3 regions of the Peribacillus sp. B2I2 genome follow, and region 3 is predicted to be linked to each of the others. Evidence: riboswitches for the same ligand, from Rfam matches in the RefSeq annotation. Region 3 holds a riboswitch; each other region holds the start of a gene.
What was found. A riboswitch is a leader RNA that binds a small molecule or an ion and turns the genes downstream of it on or off. The one in region 3 is predicted to bind cyclic di-AMP.
Positions count from the first base shown of each region.

Region 1: linked by a shared signal. The riboswitch ahead of ABIE66_RS04845 (APC family permease) and the one ahead of ABIE66_RS01320 (cation:dicarboxylate symporter family transporter) in region 3 are both predicted to bind cyclic di-AMP.
Region 2: linked by a shared signal. The riboswitch ahead of ABIE66_RS23780 (TrkH family potassium uptake protein) and the one ahead of ABIE66_RS01320 (cation:dicarboxylate symporter family transporter) in region 3 are both predicted to bind cyclic di-AMP.

Region 1 covers NZ_JBGCCB010000001.1:958,568-964,752, forward strand. The annotation lists gene ABIE66_RS04835 (glycosyltransferase family 2 protein) at 1-829, shown strand, start outside; gene ABIE66_RS04840 (GtrA family protein) at 789-1,244, shown strand; cyclic di-AMP (ydaO/yuaA leader) riboswitch at 1,664-1,813, shown strand; gene ABIE66_RS04845 (APC family permease) at 1,953-3,779, shown strand; gene ABIE66_RS04850 (RhaT/GlcU family sugar-proton symporter) at 4,302-5,156, shown strand; gene ABIE66_RS04855 (glucose 1-dehydrogenase) at 5,172-5,957, shown strand; gene ABIE66_RS04860 (NADPH-dependent FMN reductase) at 6,086-6,185, opposite strand, start outside.
Region 2 covers NZ_JBGCCB010000001.1:4,783,293-4,789,477, forward strand. The annotation lists gene ABIE66_RS23770 (MFS transporter) at 1-975, opposite strand, end outside; gene ABIE66_RS23775 (hypothetical protein) at 1,378-1,569, opposite strand; cyclic di-AMP (ydaO/yuaA leader) riboswitch at 1,903-2,045, shown strand; gene ABIE66_RS23780 (TrkH family potassium uptake protein) at 2,214-3,551, shown strand; gene ABIE66_RS23785 (potassium channel family protein) at 3,575-4,231, shown strand; gene ABIE66_RS23790 (STAS domain-containing protein) at 4,375-5,208, opposite strand; gene ABIE66_RS23795 (class I SAM-dependent methyltransferase) at 5,635-6,185, opposite strand, start outside.
Region 3 covers NZ_JBGCCB010000001.1:244,063-250,247, forward strand. The annotation lists gene ABIE66_RS01305 (YegS/Rv2252/BmrU family lipid kinase) at 1-349, shown strand, start outside; gene ABIE66_RS01310 (hypothetical protein) at 478-1,140, shown strand; gene ABIE66_RS01315 (efflux RND transporter periplasmic adaptor subunit) at 1,156-2,418, shown strand; cyclic di-AMP (ydaO/yuaA leader) riboswitch at 2,616-2,766, shown strand; gene ABIE66_RS01320 (cation:dicarboxylate symporter family transporter) at 2,938-4,197, shown strand; gene ABIE66_RS01325 (class I SAM-dependent methyltransferase) at 4,180-4,761, opposite strand; gene ABIE66_RS01330 (class I SAM-dependent methyltransferase) at 4,667-4,999, opposite strand; gene ABIE66_RS01335 (hypothetical protein) at 5,213-5,986, shown strand.

The DNA.
Region 1 (6,185 bases), 710 kb from region 3:
TAACAATGAATTTGTTCGTGGGCTAAAGCTTTCCCGGAATGCAGGTCATCAAAATGCACTTCTGGCAGGAATGTTTACAGCCAATGAAGCCTCGGATTGTGTGATTTCCATTGATGCAGATTTGCAGGATGATATTCAAGTCATCCCTGAATTCATTCGGAAATTCAATGAAGGTTGTGAAATTGTATATGGTGTCCGCCAGAAAAGGGACCTTGATTCATTTTTTAAACGAACATCTGCAACTGGTTTTTATAAATTGATGAACAAGATGGGGGTTAACCTTATCTATAATCATGCCGATTTCCGGCTAATGAGCAAAAGGGCGATCGTGGAGCTGGAACAGTTTGAAGAAACGAATCTTTTTTTACGGGGAATCGTCCCGCTCATTGGGTTCAAGACGGACTCTGTTTATTATGACAGAAAAGAAAGATTGGCTGGGGAAACGAAGTATCCATTAAAGAAGATGGTTGCCTTTGCGCTTGATGGCATTACTTCTTTTTCAGTTACGCCGATCCGGCTTGTATTATGGCTAGGATGTCTTTCCTTTTTCATTAGCTTACTCTTTGGGTCATACTTTTTATGGTTAAAGTTTTATGGACAGACCGAAACGGGCTGGACCTCATTAATTACCTCCATATGGTTGATCGGTGGACTGCAGTTGATTGCTGTCGGCTTGATTGGGGAATATATCGGTAAAATATATAATGAATCCAAACGCCGGCCTAAATATATTGTTGATCTGGATCTATTTAATCCGCTCGATTTAACAAAACGGGAGCAACTAGACAATGAACGGAACAGTATTGAAAAACTATCTAAAACACACTAATTCCTTTATCCGCTTTTTATTGGTTGGAATAGTCAATACAGCGGTTGGACTTTCCATCATGCTTTTTCTCATGAATGTTCTTGATTTATCTTACTGGATCTCCACCTTTTTCGGCAATGGTACGGGAGCTGTAACGAGTTTTCTGTTGAACAGGACATTTACCTTTAAAAGCGATATAGACTTGCGGAGAGGAGTTGCCCGTTTCTTTTGCGTCATCCTGATTTGTTATTCCGCCGCTTATTCTTTAGGACAGGCCATTGCAGAATCGATGGAAGGATTCGTTCATTTATCCATACAGCAAAATGTGGCTGTACTCATTGGAACAATCTTTTATACAGTACTTAACTATATTGGCCAGAAATACTTTGTCTTTAAGAAAAGTAATTTGAGACCAATTCAAGAAGGAAGGAACTAATTAGAGTGGATCATTGGGAATAATGAATAATGCCCTCTGATTGGATGGAAATTAAAGTTGACTATCCAAACGGGGGCAGATCTGTTTAGTGGGAAAGCGAATTAGTTGATTGACTAGAAAGGTATTCAGTTTCGTTTTTCGCTGTCTCCGGTGGCTGATGATTTTTCCTTTTGTGGACCGCCATATTGTTCATTGATCCGTTAATGCTTTGACCTGAAAATTTTCATCAGATATTATTTGTTTTTTTCTTCTTTTTTAGACATGTCATTCACCTCTTTCCTTCCTTCAATCATTTGTTTTGATGACTTATGTAATATACGTCATGAACAAAACCTCACTAACAATAAATTATTCTTTTTCCGTGTAAAATTTTCATTTACTTTTCCATTTCACGGGAGTATGATAATCAACAGTTTCATATTTCTAAATCGCTTAAACCTTATGGTACGGGGGACCCGTTATAGGGATTGTTTTTCAATCCAAGGGGTGAATCCTTTCAAGGTAAAGGTAGGGCTACTCTTAGGTCCGAATCCGACAGCTAACCTCGTAAGCGTTATATGAGAAGGAAGGTGGAGCTTGTCAGACAAAAAAATTGATGTCTACAGGTCTATTTAGCTATGACTTGTAGGCATTTTTCTATTTCGTCTTGTTTTTTGCAATAACTGGGGGAACATAAATTTATAACTAAAATATGGTGGTGAATACTTGATGTTATCTTCTATAAAGAGGTTCTTGATAGGGAGACCTTTAAAATCAAATGCACTTGGCGAGCAAAAGCTAAACAAAACTAAGGCTTTGGCCATCCTATCTTCTGATGCATTGTCTTCGGTTGCTTATGGACCGGAACAAATATTGATCGTTCTCATCACGGTCGGTGCCGCGGCATTCTGGTATTCAATCCCGATAGCAATCGGGGTATTGATCCTGTTAACGGCCTTGATCTTGTCCTATACACAAATCATTTTTGCCTATCCCCATGGCGGGGGAGCCTATGTGGTTTCAAAAAAGAATTTAGGCATCAATCCAGGGTTGATAGCTGGAGGATCCTTATTGGTCGATTATATATTAACTGTCGCTGTAAGTGTTTCTGCAGGAACGGATGCCATCACGTCCGCTTTTCCAGGCCTGCATTCATATAATGTCGGCATAGCCATCATTTTCGTCATTCTACTTACCATCCTAAATCTTAGGGGGGTTACGGAGTCGGCCTCTGTTTTGGCCTATCCGGTGTACCTATTCGTTTTAGCATTGTTCATCTTGATTGGTGTAGGAATATACCAGATCTTGACAGGTGGAGTTTCACCGGAATTGCACGCGCCAATTGGGACCCCGGTAGCGGGCATTAGTTTATTTATACTGCTAAGAGCATTTGCATCAGGCAGCTCCGCATTGACAGGAGTCGAAGCGATTTCCAATGCGATCCCGAACTTTAAAGATCCAGCCCCGAATAATGCTGCAAAAACTTTAATAGCGATGGGGTCCTTACTAGCTGTATTATTTTCGGGAATCGTATTCTTAGCCTATTATTTAAGCATTGTTCCCAGCGCAGAGGTCACGGTCGTCTCGCAGATTGCTGAAGAAATCTTTGGACGGAATTTCATGTATTTCTTCATTCAAGGTACGACTGCATTGATCTTGATACTGGCCGCAAATACTGGCTATTCGGCATTCCCGCTGCTTGCGGTAAATCTTGCAAAGGATAAATTCATACCAAGGGCGTTTACGATTAGAGGGGACCGATTAGGATATTCCAATGGAATTATCATACTGGGGCTTGCGTCCATCATCTTAATAGTCGCATTTAAAGGACATACAGAAAATCTAATTCCCCTTTATGCTGTAGGGGTATTTATACCATTTACGCTGTCCCAGACCGGGATGATCGTTAAATGGCTCCGCGAAAAGCCAAAAGGCTGGGTGGTTAAATTAACCATTAATTCAATTGGTGCCATTATTAGCCTGGTCGTCACGATGATATTCTTTTTAACCAAATTTACGCAGGTATGGTCTGTTTTGATTTTTTTACCAATCATCATTTTAATTTTTCATCGAATAAGAAAGCATTATGAAGCAGTTGGTGACCAACTGAGGATTACAACTTGTGAGCCCATCTTACCAATAGAAGGGAATATCATTCTTGTCCCTGTGGCGGGTATAACTCATGTGGTTGAGAATTCCTTAAATTATGCTAAATCTCTTTCAGCAAATCAGATCATTGCCGTTTATGTTGCTTTTGAAAGAGAAGATGAAAAGAAATTCGAAGAAAAATGGAAAAAGTGGCAGCCTGATGTTAGACTCGTCACACTGAACTCTTATTACAGAAGCATCATTCAGCCATTAACTAAGTTTGTGGATACAGTTGAACATAAGGCGAGTGAATCTAACTATAAAGTTACAGTGATCATCCCGCAATTCATTCCGAAGAAGGGATGGCACAATATTCTTCATAACCAATCAAGTTTACTGATCCGTGCCTACTTACTTTATAGAAGAAATGTAGTTATTACGACAGTGCCATATCATTTGAAGAAGTAATTTAAGAATAGAAGCAGACCTTGATCAGGTTTGCTCAGACTGTAGGTAAATTCGAAGAAAGCGAATTTGCCTACAGTTTTTTTCTTTAAAAAACGTTCCAGTTGTTTTCAGAAATCCGCTCCCTATCCCGCCGACTGTATGCCAAGCCACCTCGCCGCAAGCGTTTCTGGTGCTCGTCTAGCCAGTTATTCGGCAGGAGTGTCGCAAATTTCTTCAATCTATTGGGGGTTTCATAAAACAGTAAAGACCATTTTAATAAATCATAGTTAGGGATGAGACCATTCCGAACTCCCTTTTGTCGACAAGCTGAGCAAACCTTGATAGGGTTTGCTTCTTTTTATTTTCACCCTAGAAACTTACAGAGAGTCAAGTGTTCTGTAAGTTGGACATTGGAACGGAAGGGTGGTTTTTGAACACTTCATAAAATTACCAAGGTTCAATTTAAATAATGCGAACATATTAAAAAGAAGACTTAATGAAATTTTCGCTATAGATTGGAACTTACATATATGGGGGTTTAAGATGGATATATTATTAGCTCTCTTGCCGGCATTATTCTGGGGAAGCATCGTTCTATTTAATGTGAAACTGGGGGGAGGACCTTACAGTCAAACATTAGGTACAACGATTGGCGCCTTGATTTTCTCAATTGGTGTTTATATTTTTGCCGATATTAAGTTATCCCTATTGGTATTTGGTGTCGGGGTCGTTTCTGGATTGTTTTGGGCCGTGGGACAAGCTAATCAGCTTAAGAGCATCGATTTAATGGGTGTTTCCAAAACGATGCCGATATCAACTGGATTGCAGCTCATTTCAACCACTTTATTTGGGGTCATTGTTTTTCACGAATGGTCTACAATGAAAGCGGTCATTTTAGGCGTTTTGGCATTGGTTTTCATTATTATAGGAATTGTTTTGACCTCCTTGGAAGATAAAGAATCAAAAGAAGGCAAATCGGGAAACTTGAAGAAAGGAATTGTTATTCTCCTCATCTCGACATTCGGTTATTTGGTCTATGTGGTCGTGGCCCGTCTTTTTGATGTTGATGGCTGGTCAGCGTTGTTCCCTCAAGCGATCGGGATGGTGATAGGCGGTCTATTATTGACCTTTAAACATAAGCCGTTTAACAAGTATACGATTCGCAATATCATTCCGGGACTGATATGGGCAGCAGGGAACATGTTTCTATTCATATCCCAGCCCCGTGTTGGAGTGGCTACGAGTTTTTCCCTTTCTCAAATGGGCATTGTCATATCAACTATCGGCGGGATCATCATTTTACGTGAAAAGAAAACGAAGCGCCAACTAATTGGAATCGGCATTGGAATTATCTTGATTATCATAGCTGGGATTATGCTTGGATTGGCAAAAAGTTAATTGGAGGGTGATTAAATGTATACAGATTTAGAGGGTAAGGTCGTTGTTATAACCGGTTCATCCACTGGTTTAGGAAAAGCGATGGCCATTCGCTTTGCTCAGGAAAAGGCAAAGGTAGTCGTTAACTATCGCACAAAATCAGAGGAAGCGGATAGTGTATTGGAAGAGATCAAAACCAATGGCGGGGAAGTTATCGCAGTGAAAGGCGATGTCACCGTTGAAGAAGATGTGATTAACCTGGTTCAATCAGCGATAAAGAAGTTCGGGAAACTCGATATATTCATCAATAATGCAGGTATAGAAAACCCTGTTCCATCTCACGAGATGCCGTTAAGCGACTGGAATAGGGTAATCGATACAAACTTAACCGGTAATTTCTTAGGCTGCCGTGAAGCCATCAAGTATTTTGTAGAGAACGATATTAAAGGGAATGTGATAAACATGTCCAGTGTACATGAGATGATTCCCTGGCCTTTATTCGTTCACTACGCGGCAAGCAAGGGTGGTGTGAAGTTGCTTACGGAAACCTTGGCTCTTGAATATGCACCAAAAGGGATCCGTGTGAATAGCATTGGTCCTGGAGCTATCGCCACGCCAATAAATGCCGACAAGCTTGAAGATCCCGAAAAGAAAAAGGATCTGGAAAGCATGATTCCGATGGGTTATATCGGAAAGCCTGAGGAAATTGCCGCGGTTGCTGTATGGCTTGCATCTTCAGAATCCAGTTATGTAACGGGCATCACTCTCTTCGCTGACGGCGGTATGACAAAATACCCTTCATTCCAAGCGGGAAGAGGATGAAAGTATCTGCTTGGAAAAAGCAGGATTACATCTAGCAGGAACACTGCTAGTTGATTCCCTCATTTATGAAATGATGCAACAAGAATCCCAGCAGGATTGGACCCTGCTGGGATTCTTGTTAAAAAGCATTAACGAGTATGATGATTATACCAGCTAATGAAGTTATCAACGACAGTATCTATAAACTGGACAGTCGACTCATGTGTAAGACTGCCTTCGTTATCGATT
Region 2 (6,185 bases), 4.5 Mb from region 3:
AGCCAGTGAAAAGGCAATGATGAAAAATCCGATGGCGGCCATCGAAAAGGAATTTGAAAGGGCATAGATCACATAACCTATCGATACAAATAAAGATCCAAGTCCAATTAGGTACGATATTGGTATTTTATTGATGAATACCGCATTGACTATTGCACCCGCAATGATGCCTGCCCCGGCGATGCTTACAAGGAATCCGTAATCGCTGTCCGACAAAAGGAGCACGGCCTTGGCAAACACCGCTTCTTGGGAATCCATGGCCGTTTCCATTACTACCATACAGCTGAATAAGAAATAAATGAGCATGATATAGGAAAATTTCCGGCTGAAGTCCATGACGATGCCCCAATCCTTTTTCATGATGGTCCAAGACAGGTAATGACTGGATTGTTCAAGGGAACGTTCCCTTTCAAGATCGGGCATGAATAGAGTGATGATGCCGGATAATAATAAGGCAGCCGCGTTAATGTAAATGGCTAAAACGGGTGTACCGATCAAGAAAAGGAGACCCGCTATCGCAGGTCCAATCAAAAAAGCCCCAGAATCCATTAAGCTTCGTAACGAGTTAAATCGTTTCCTCTGTTCAATGGGTATTAATTTTGTTATATAAGATCTTGATGTCGTTCCGAACATGGCCCCTGCCATATTGATCACGAAGACAAGGGAGTAGATGACCCAAATAGAAGAAGTCAATGGCAGCAAGGCTATGAATACCGCTCGAAATAGGTCAAGTGCCACCATTAGATTTCGCTTATTTATCCGGTCGATCACGCTGCCTGCCCAAACATTCGTAAATATGGCAGCCATCGGTTTAACGATATAAAGTCCAGCTACCGCTAAAGCTGAATCAGTCATATCCAGCACGATTAAATTAAGTGCAATAAAATAAACCCATGCACCAAAGTTGGAAATCCCGATCCCGCACAATAGGATGGAAGGATATTTCCAAGCTACTAATGAATTTTTTAATGTCAACGCTTCTCCTCCTTAGAAAAAGAAATATAAACAATAAAAAAATCCCATCCCCAGGAAAGGCTTCTCGGGGGACGAGATCAATAGTGCGGTGTTACTACGCACCATAACGGAAGTTCCCGTCACAGCATCCCCTTCCCATACTGGAGAATTGCTTCAATTTATGCTTACTCCTTCCAGTTGACGGTGCTCTCTGATATGTGGTCATTCCATTTGCTTTCTCTTCATTACATCCAGATTCATCATTTTTCTAAATTTTAACATTATTGTATTAATAGTGTAAACGTCATAATTTTCAACGCAAAAAAACTCATTCAAAAATAAATGAGTTTAAAAGCAAAACAAGTTATGGATTTTTCGCTCTAGTTCCCGGATAGTACACAGGATGACATAATTTCAGTTGATTTACCTTAGAGAAAACAATTTTAACAACGGATTCTTTTTCTTATCCGTTATCCTTAACTCATTCATTATGATTTGATCCTCATGATCGGCTATCCATTTCCTAAGTGCATCTTTATCCTGGCATTGTGTTAAATATGTCTGTCCACCCTTGCCTGTAGCGTTAATAACATATCTATTGAACGTCTTCTCCATAATTGCCCGCCTTTTTTATAAAATGTTTGAAACCTTTAAATAAGAATGCCATACTTTTTTTCTTTATGATTTTCAAAAGAAAAATAATTTATTTATATTAGAAAATAGATTTGCAATGACATGTTCTGCTTGAAAGTATTGAATAAAGTACATCGATGTTGGTCATCATAATCGCCTTAATCGAACCTATCATAATGTGCTAACTAATATTTGTCAATACGTTTTTAAAATGTAAATAAAACGTAAATTTTCAGTCTTGTTAAAGAAATATTTTTTTACACTTTAGGGGTTTACAACTGCTAAATGATGGGAGTAGAATACGTTTATCAATTTAATGCATTTCGGCCAAAACTCAAGGGAATTGAGTACGGAGGACCCAATCATTTGGGGTTAATTCTGCCTTGCAGAAGGGATGAGATCAGCTCTTTCGCCATCCTACCCGTCAGCTAACTTCGTCGGCTAAAGCGAAGGAGGTCATAAGACCGCCTATTTCGGGAGCTTTTTTTGCACTCTTTTTGTGACAAAAAAGCCTTTCGATGTTTTCGCAGGTCTTTTTATTATGCTTTGAAAAAGATTTATAAAGAGGATTGATGGTTAAGATTTCATAAGTTTTACACAATATTTTTATAGGTAGGGATGATCATTTGATAAAAGCAAAAAATTTATTGGATCCGCCAAAAATCCTTGTACTCGGCTTTGCCATCCTGATACTTATTGGGGCCTATTTGCTGACCCTGCCGATTTCGACTGAAAATGGGAATGGCCTTTCTTTTCTGGATGCTTTATTCACATCAACCTCCGCTACATGTGTAACAGGGCTTGTGGTGGTTGATACGGGAACGACTTTCACCACCTTTGGTGAGTTGGTCATCTTAACACTGATTCAGATAGGCGGCCTAGGGTTCATGACATTTGCCACGTTTTTCTTTTTCTTATTAGGCAAAAAGATTTCTTTAAAAGGCAGGTTACTCTTGCAGGAGTCCTTAAATAATCTATCCATGGCAGGTGTAGTCAAGTTAGTAAAACGGCTTTTAATTTTCACGGCCATCATTGAAGGCGTGGGTGCCCTTATCTTATCAATCCGCTTTTCTTTTGACATGCCAGTCGGCAAGGCGATCTATTACGGGGTTTTTCATTCCATATCGAATTTCAATAACGCCGGCTTTGATTTAATGGGGGAATTCAGGAGTTTGACCCCTTATGTATCGGACCCATTCGTAACCCTTACCGTCGCCTTCCTCATCACGTTTGGCGGAATAGGTTTTATCGTAATGAATGAACTATACGAATATCGTGAAACCCATCGTTTATCCGTACATACGAAGGTTGTTCTGATGACTAGCTTGACCCTTACAATCGTAGGCGCAATTTTAATCTTTTTATTCGAGTTCGGTAATGCCAAAACATTGCAGCCTTTATCTTTCATGGGTAAAGCGTTATCATCTTTATTTCAATCGGTTTCACCAAGGACAGCAGGCTCCAATACGTTGAATATCCCTGATTTAACTCAACCTACATTACTGCTCATCATTTTCTTGATGTTCGTTGGGGCTTCACCCGGATCGACTGGCGGCGGGATTAAAACAACAACATTTGCGACGCTTCTTGGAACGGTTTGGTCACAGATTAAAGGAAAGGATGATGTAGTATTATTCCGTCACCGCATTTTGAATGAAACCATCTTTAAAGCATTATCCGTTACTTTCATCGGGGTCTTCCTCGTTTCAATCATTTCCATTCTGCTGACCATCACAGAAAGCGGAAGTGATTTCTTGATGATTTTATTTGAAGCCACTTCAGCATTCGCCACAGTGGGACTTTCAATGGGTTTGACTCCCGAATTATCACCGGTTGGCCGGATGCTTATCATTTTCACGATGTTTGCAGGCCGGGTGGGTCCTTTGACTTTGGCCTTTGCCATCGCAATGAGGCGTAAGCCAGATCCCTTCCGTCATCCAAAAGGGAAAATCATGATTGGTTAACCAAAACTGAAGGAGTGTAAATGATGGGAAAACGACAATATGCCGTGATCGGTTTAGGCAGATTCGGAAGTAGTGTGGCAGATAGATTATATACCGCTGGCCAAGAGGTATTGGGTATTGATATCAGCGAGGAAAGAGTCGAGAATGCGGAACTGAGCGTTACCCATGCAGTCATGGCGGATACCACTGAAGAAGAGACATTGAAATCCATCGGAATCCGTAATTTCGATTGTGTCATCGTAGCCATCGGAAATGATATGCAATCAAGCATTTTGACTACCTTGCTTTTAAAAGAGCTTGGGGTCAAAAAGGTCATTGCCAAAGCACTTAATAAAAATCACGGTCAGGTGCTCACTAAAGTTGGTGCCGACTGGGTCATCTATCCTGAGAGGGATATGGGGGAACGGGTCGCGAATCAACTCCTGTTCCCTAACATGCTGAACTATATAGAGCTGTCTAAAGAATACAATATCGAGGAAATCATCCTCCCCATGAGCATGAAGGGAAAAAGCCTCAGGGAACTTGATTTACGCGCAAAATATAATATCAGCGTCATTGCCATCGTGAGTAACGGAGAAATTATCATAGCACCGTCACCAGATCAGGATATCCATGAAAAAGATATGCTTTTGGTCGTTGGCAATAAAGAAGACCTAGCCGTCTTTGCAAATATTGAATAATCCGGCAGGTTCCGGCTCTTGCCTTATGGAGCCCGCCACCTATTTTGAATGTAGCATCACCTATACATGCGAGAAGACCGCCATATGGAGGTCTTCTCGCTGAAATTTATAACGAGCATACCCTTGGCATGTATATGTATGTATTATTTTATCGTACTGATCGCTTGGGCAAGAGTGGACTTTATCGTCACTTTATCAAAAGGCAGTTGAAGCTTAACGGCGGTCATGGCTATTTCCGGCCGAAGTCCTGAAAGGGTTGTATGAATTCCGATCAAATGTAAGGATTCAATCAATTGAGACAGTTGGTGGGCGGATGCACTATCTATTGCATGAACGCCCGATAGGTCAATGAAAAGCCTGGTGACATTTTTTTCAGCGCACTTTTGTAAGGTGTTTTCAAGCAAGGACATGCCCCTCGTCGTGTCAATATCGCCTATCAGGGGAAGCAACGCGGTATTATCTTTAAGGGAAATGATGGGCGTGCTCAATTCATCGATCGTGGCCTGTTGGGCTTTCATAATTTTATTGGCATATTTATGATTCGCTTCCGTAAACCTCTCCATCACTTCACTGAACACCTTGACCACTATCCGATACCAGGAATTTACTTCCTCCCGTGTATATCGATCTCCATGCAATCCCACAAATCGGTCAATGTAATCCAGATATTGCTCTTGCGTTCGAAAAAACTCCCTCAATATAAAATAGATGGGTGTGTTTAAATGCTGCTCATCCTGACCGATATCTTCAATCCACTCATCAAGACGCTTAAAGAATTCCCTTTCCTCTGTAACAAATATCTGAAAGAAATGTAAGTGGAATTCATTATTTTGTTGCTTCAGTTTTTTAATCACTTTGGGATCGGGTGAGCTATAAACCCCCGACTTATCATTTTTATTCAATGTTGCGTACCAATCCTCAGTCAATTGAGCTGCCTCACCTAATAAAAAGGAATATAGTTCTTTATTTCTGTGCATAAACTCCTCCACCTATTTAATTTTTTTATAATATCTAATGCTATTAAAGACTGAATCAGCATTGTCAGGGTATTGAAAGTTAACCGTTTTATCAACAAAAGAAGCATCGAAGATAACCGCTTCAATACTTAAGATCCCATGCCAATGGTCCCTTCATTCCATATACCTTCCCAGCTGTTTTTGAAACCATACAACCACTGATTTTTCAAAAAAAAAATCTGCAAGAACATTCATCTATCATTCTGGTAAAGCAGCATTCACCAAATCGTATTTTTTTGTTATAGTTTACCATTTTTATTTTTTGTTAACAAATTCACCGCCATCCTGCCCCTTTTCTTTATCACGTAAAAAAGGACCTGATCCCAGATCCTCCGTTCAGTGACATTGAGCTATACTATCCACATAACCTAATTAACACTATGAGAATTACCTTTTCATAAATATTGCGGTCCATAAACCCTGCACCCCAAAGGTTTCATCAGATTGTTCCATTTTCCTCATTTTACGTATTTCCACCACTTCAAAATCCTTGAAGATCATTCTAAGTTTTTCTTCAGTAAAACCTAATCCGCCTTTAAGGCTTCTTTGCCTATATACCTCCCAATCCGAGATATCTGCACCACCCAATATGCCGCCTTCCACAAAACAAGTAATCGAATACATTCCCTTAGGCCTTAACGCCTTTTTCACCATCTCCAAATAATTGATCCTTCGATGTGGAGCAATATGATGAAAACAACCTGAATCATATACAAAGTCATATTGCCCTTCCCCAATGTCCAATTCAAATATATTCCTTTGAATGAAGTTCACGTGCACTTTGCTTTCTTCCGCTCGTTCTTTCCCCCATTCCAAGGCTTCCTTTGAAAGATCCACCGCATCAACGGAACAGCCCTTTTGAGCAAGGTAAATAGCATTTCTTCCAGGTCCGCACCCAAGCTCAAGAACCTTTCCTGACCCAAGTAACCCACTATCAA
Region 3 (6,185 bases):
TGATGGGAATTTAATTGAAGGGAAAGCAATCATGATTTTGGTCTTGAATGGATGTTTTATCGGTACTAATTTATTGCCGTTTCCCATGGTTAGTCCAGACGATGGGCTCTTTGGCGTTGCCATCTTGGAGAACGCAAACCTTGGTGCATTTTTGGAAATAATAGCGATGAAACGTTCATGGACAGAAAATCTGAGCTCGGAAGCTGGAGTGACATATGTGCAGGCCAGTACCCTGACTATTGAATCCAAGAGGCCACTTGATGTGGATATGGATGGAGAGAACTATAGCCAAACACCTACTCGAATTAAAGTCCTTGACCATCATTTATCAGTATTAATTCCCAATTAGAGGGAGATTAATTATAGAGGGTAAGGATTATGTGTTTTTTTTGTTTCAATCATTCCTTATTTCTGCATTTGTTTCCAAAATAAGATAAAATATAGGGTGATATATCATTTTTTGCAGGAGGAACACATATGGTGTACCAGGTCAGATTGTTAAAGGGCATTTTAGAGCCTAATCGGAGTCGTTATCAGCTGCAAAATGCAGAGGCAGTCACACGACTTGGTTGGAAATTACTATTTTTATATCTTCTTAGTCTTTTAGTATTTGCTATTGAGGGGTATTTTGGCATTGGATCTGAATCATTTTCAAAAGAAATCACGAAGATGGGTGTTAATGAATTTGAAGCAGGAAAGTTGCTGATATTGAGCGGCAATATAATAGCAGGCATAATCCACCCTTCCATATACATATTTTTATCAGCTCTATTCTTTTGGATCGTTACGGATATCCCGTACATAAAAATAGTCATCGTTCAAATGATCATTTTTGGTTTGCAATTGGTGGAAAAAATATTATTGATTCCTCTATTCGTATTAATGGATATAGGCAACGATGCCAATCCTTTTTCTTTAGGAATCATCAGTCAGTATTTTCTCAGAAGTGATTACTTTATTCACTTTTTCAGCGAAATCACCATTTTTCAATTTCTTATTATTGCCCTGCAATATTTTTATTTAAAGGAATTTTCAGAACGAAATAATTATTTGATCTTTTTAATGATTGTTCTATTCTATCTGGCCACTTGGTTTGTTAAAGCCTTTTTAGCATATATCCAAGTGGGCGTATTTGTATAAGGCGGGGTGAAAAGAATGAGCGGGAAATGGAAAATAGCAGCGGTCTCTATTGCGTCGACTGTTTTGATAACCGTTAACTTATACCTTATTGAAAAAAAGGAAAGCAAAGTGGAACGAACTGTTTTCGTGGAAAACTGGACAATGGTAAAAAAAGATACAATTACGGATACCATTCAAACGAATGGTGTAATTAAACCTTTGGAAGAGTATGATATCTATTTCGATACCAAGAAGAATGATTTTAAGAAATTCCTTGTAAAAGAAGGTGATGTGGTAACGGCTGGCTCCTCGTTGTTTGAGTATACGGCAACCGAACTTGATGCGCTTAAAGCGAATGTAGAATCGGAGAAAGCTGCCGCTGAGGGAGAAATTGTAGGGATTGACCAATACTTAGGGAAGTTGAGGTCTTATCAAGGGACATTGACCCGTGATCCCGATAAGGCGGTCATTGATGATTCAGTGGAAAGAAACTTGAATATCGATATAACAACAAGCTCTTCAGACCTTATTAAAAGTAATATTGAGCAAGAATTGTACAAGCAGGAACTCGAAAAAAACAGTTTGAATGAAAAAGTTAAAATGCTTGATGCTAAATTAAGGTCTATTGAGGAGCAGTCCAGCGCGATTGTGACGACGAGTGAGGCTGATGGTGTAGTTAAGAATATCAATGAAAACCTGAATAATCCCATTATATCCATTGTTTCGACAAATATGGCAATTGAAGGTGATTTCTCCGAAGAGGAGATGAAAAAGGCTGAAGTGGGCATGACTATAAAAGCAAGTTCTTCTGACTCAAAAAAGACTTTGAAAGGAAAGATTGGCCGTATCCATTCCTATCCGGCAGAAGAGCCGTCCATAAAAAAAGATAACAGATTTCCATTTCAGGCTTTAATCGAACCTGAAGGTGAAGAAACCGAACCTTTGTTGGTGGGATCCAAAGTCAATCTTACTGTAATAACCAATGAGAAAGCGGGTGTACCCTCCATTCCTATAGAGGCAGTCCATTACAAAAAACAGCCGCATGTCTACAAGTTGACTAAAAAAGGCTTTGTGGATAAACACTACATCACAAAAGGACTTAAAGCTGAAGGAAAGCAAGAACTCATAAAGGGACCGTCCGTAGGTGACGTCATCCTATTAGAACCGAATAGGGTAGTGAAGAACCATTCTTATTTTATTACTCCAATTCAATTTGAAAAAGTGAAAACTAAAACTTATAAGAAATTCACCTCTAGGGAAAAAGTAAGATATCTGTTACTTGGCATTTTGGAAAAATAACTGCTTCTTTAATAAGAAGAGAGGTGCAATTTGGTATTATTTATATATCCATATAACTTATATGTATAAAATCGGGCAATGGAATTATAGGTACAATAGTCATTAAGGCAGAATATTCAGACATGTTTTAAGGTTTTTTCAAGAATGAATGCGAATAAATATTTACAGATTAACATTTTTAGTATAATATTTTATTATAAGTTAACTCGCTTAATCTTATTCCAAGAACGGGGGACCCATTATTGTGGATTTTATTATCCGCTAGGGGTGAATTCAGAAATGAAAGGGCATTTGTGTTTCCAATTCCTAACCCGACAGCTAACCTCGTCAGCGTCTTTAAGGGAACATGTGTGAATATTCACGCCAATAAGAAATCGACACATGAAGTGTCTTTTTTTTCGGCGTAAAGACAGAGTTTTTCAAAAAAAGAAAAATTACTTTCTTTTATTAGTATCTTGTTTCCCTTACCGAGACAAAATGTTTTTGCATCAAAGACTTTATGGAAGGTGAGGAAAGTATATGAAGAAATTTAAATTAAGTTTAGCTAGCCAAATTTTCATTGGTTTAATTCTAGGAATTATCGTGGGTGCCATTTTTTATGGTAATGAGACAGCTCAAAACTTTTTACAGCCATTCGGTGACATTTTCCTACGAATGATTAAAATGATTGTTGTGCCAATCATTGTATCAAGCCTTATCGTTGCTGTTGCGGGTGTAGGTGATTTGAAAGCAGTAGGTAAACTAGGTGCTAAATCACTATCATACTTTGTTGTGGTAACTATGATTGCGATTGCTGTTGGTTTAATTTCCGCGAATATCATTCAGCCTGGTGCTGGTGTAAATATGAATAATCTGGAACAAACTGATATCTCCACTTATGTTGATACAGCAGAAACTAAGCAGCATGAGTCGTTTGTAGATACACTTGTTCACATTGTGCCATCCAATCCAGTTAAAGCTATGGTAGAAGGCGATATGCTAGCGATCATTTTCTTCTCCGTATTGTTTGGGCTTAGTATTGCGGCTATCGGTGAAAAAGGTAAACCAGTATTCCGTTTCTTCCAAGGAACAGCTGAAGGAATGTTTTACCTAACAAATATGGTCATGAAATTCGCTCCAATCGGGGTATTTGCACTAATCGGTGTGACCATCTCCAAGTTCGGTCTGGAATCTTTAATTCCGTTAGGTAAGTTAGCGCTTTCTGTATACGGAACAATGATTTTCTTTGTAATTGTCATTCTGGGTCTTATTGCGAAATTTGTAGGATTCAATATCTTTACGTTGATTAAACTTCTAAAAGAAGAATTGATTCTTGCGTTCTCTACAGCAAGTTCAGAAGCTGTTCTTCCGAAAATCATGGAAAAAATGGAGAAAGCGGGATGTCCGAAACATATTGCTACATTTGTTATTCCGACTGGATACTCTTTTAACCTTGATGGTTCTACATTATACCAAGCGTTAGCAGCTATCTTCATCGCTCAAATGTACGGAATTGATTTAAGCGCGTATGAGCAAATTACGCTAATGCTAGTGTTAATGATCACGTCTAAGGGGATTGCTGGTGTACCAGGTGTATCTTTCGTAGTTCTTTTAGCGACATTAGGAACAGTTGGTATTCCTATTGAAGGTCTAGCATTTATTGCTGGTATCGACCGTATTCTTGATATGGGACGTACAGTAGTAAACGTTATTGGTAATTCACTTGCAGCAATCGTCATCTCTAAATGGGAAGGTCAATTCAACCCTCCTTCCGATAAAGAACTAGAACAAGTTTCTTAATGCAAAAAATCCAGAGTGATATGCCACTCTGGATTTTTTTTTGAATTTTAAAAAATGTACCTTATTTTTGAACATCCAGAAGCGGCAATCAGAAGGGAAAACGTTTACATCATCGCTTTCATGGAATAATTCACTTCTGTAAAAGGTCTCGATGACTGTAAACCCTGCTTCTTCAAGGCCATCAAGTACTTCAAGTTGTGTTGGGATATGGAGGTAAGTATCTTTTTGAGGTGTCTTTCCGAATGTGAAAATATCCCCAAACTCATAAAGCCTCTCATCTTGTTTACCTTCACACCAAATAATTTCCTCTTGTTCCCAGAAATTCATATAATATTCGTTTTTATCACGGTCGTGTGTTGTGAAAATGAAAATGCCTTCTGGTTTTAAAATACGATTGATTTCTTTTAAAGCTAATGTACGGTTTTTTCGCTGGGGAATTTTCATTAAACCATTAAAAGCGAAGATTGCTTTATCGAATGATGAATTGTTGAAAGGGAGTTTCGTTGCATCGCCAAGGATAAAGGGTATATCGGTTATATTCGTACGATATTTTTTCGGTTTCATGAAGCATGGCAGGTGTTATATCGAATCCCGTTATACTTTGAAATCCTTTTTTATACAGTGCAAATGTGGATCTTCCAGTTCCACAGCCAATATCAAGGATTGTATCATCCTGATATAAATATTTTTCGAATGCATATTTTTCTGATTGCCAAAGATCAAAATTTTTTGTTGCATCAGCATAAAGTGAAGCGGCCTCATGTAAAGAATTATTGATAAAACCTTTTTCAATTTTATCCATCGTCAATTCCTCCAAATTTTAATTTTTTCTATAATATAGATATTTGATATTGTCGAACTCGTTCCTTGACCTTATAGGTGAATATAGAGACGGGTTTCACATTATATAGACGATGCTGATGATGATTAATATTCTGGGTTATATAACTTACGTGAAAACCCAAAAGTTTGATAAAATAACATTATTGATTGAGAGCTCGGAGGGGATCAGGTTATGAAGAGTGATAACAATGATATCTTATATATGCATATGCAGGCTTCTGAACGGTTTGTCCTTTTTAATGGACTCAATTTCCGCGAATTTGTTTATTCGCTGCCATATACCATGGATTCCATTTTATTATTGAAACATCAATTCGATGGTGGGGAATACAATTTGAATGTCCTGCTTGAGAGCGCTTCATCTGAGGATATTGCGAAGCTCGTTAAAGAAAATGTCCGGGCATATGGAGATTTCTGTTGGATTGATTTTGAAGAAGCTGAAGGGCTGGATGAATTGGATGGCAGGGAAATAGCGGAACTCTTATATTTAGGGCATGCAAAAACCCATCTGGAACCTCCATTTTACCGTAAATTGAATAATCAATTTGTGTACCTTGCCCAGGATGACGGCTGGTTCAATAAAATTTATTTTCGTTCTCTTTCGACATATTATATGATGTTAGGAAGCCTGATTCCGTTAAAGCTGGAGCCATTAAAAGTGGAGAGGTCGTGGCTTGGAATCAGAAAGAAAAGAGAACTGACGGCCATCCCTCCAGAAATGATTTCTTCTTTGGCTCATATTCTGGCAGAGGGGCTCATTTTTTCCTTTCGGCATGTTAAGTACTCAAGAACGAAGATTGAGATACCGGCATGGGTCGTAGGGGATTATTTAAATATGGATGAGATGCATGATGACTTTTCGGATAGAAATATTAAGGAGCCGGATGTCTTTATTACGTTCAATCGAAAAGAAAAAGTATGGGAAAGCATTATAAAAAATAAATAATTATCCTGATTATCCTAACTTCCAGATTGGTGGATTGGATTATTAAACTCCTGGAATATTTTAGGTTTAAGACTTACTATTTCATGCATAAAAGATTAGAGAGGACGACGCACTGAAGTGGGTTGGCCTATAATCATTGGAAAAGAGACAATTATGGAAGTTTCGCTTTACCCCGCATTAACAGGCTGTAAGGGAAGCG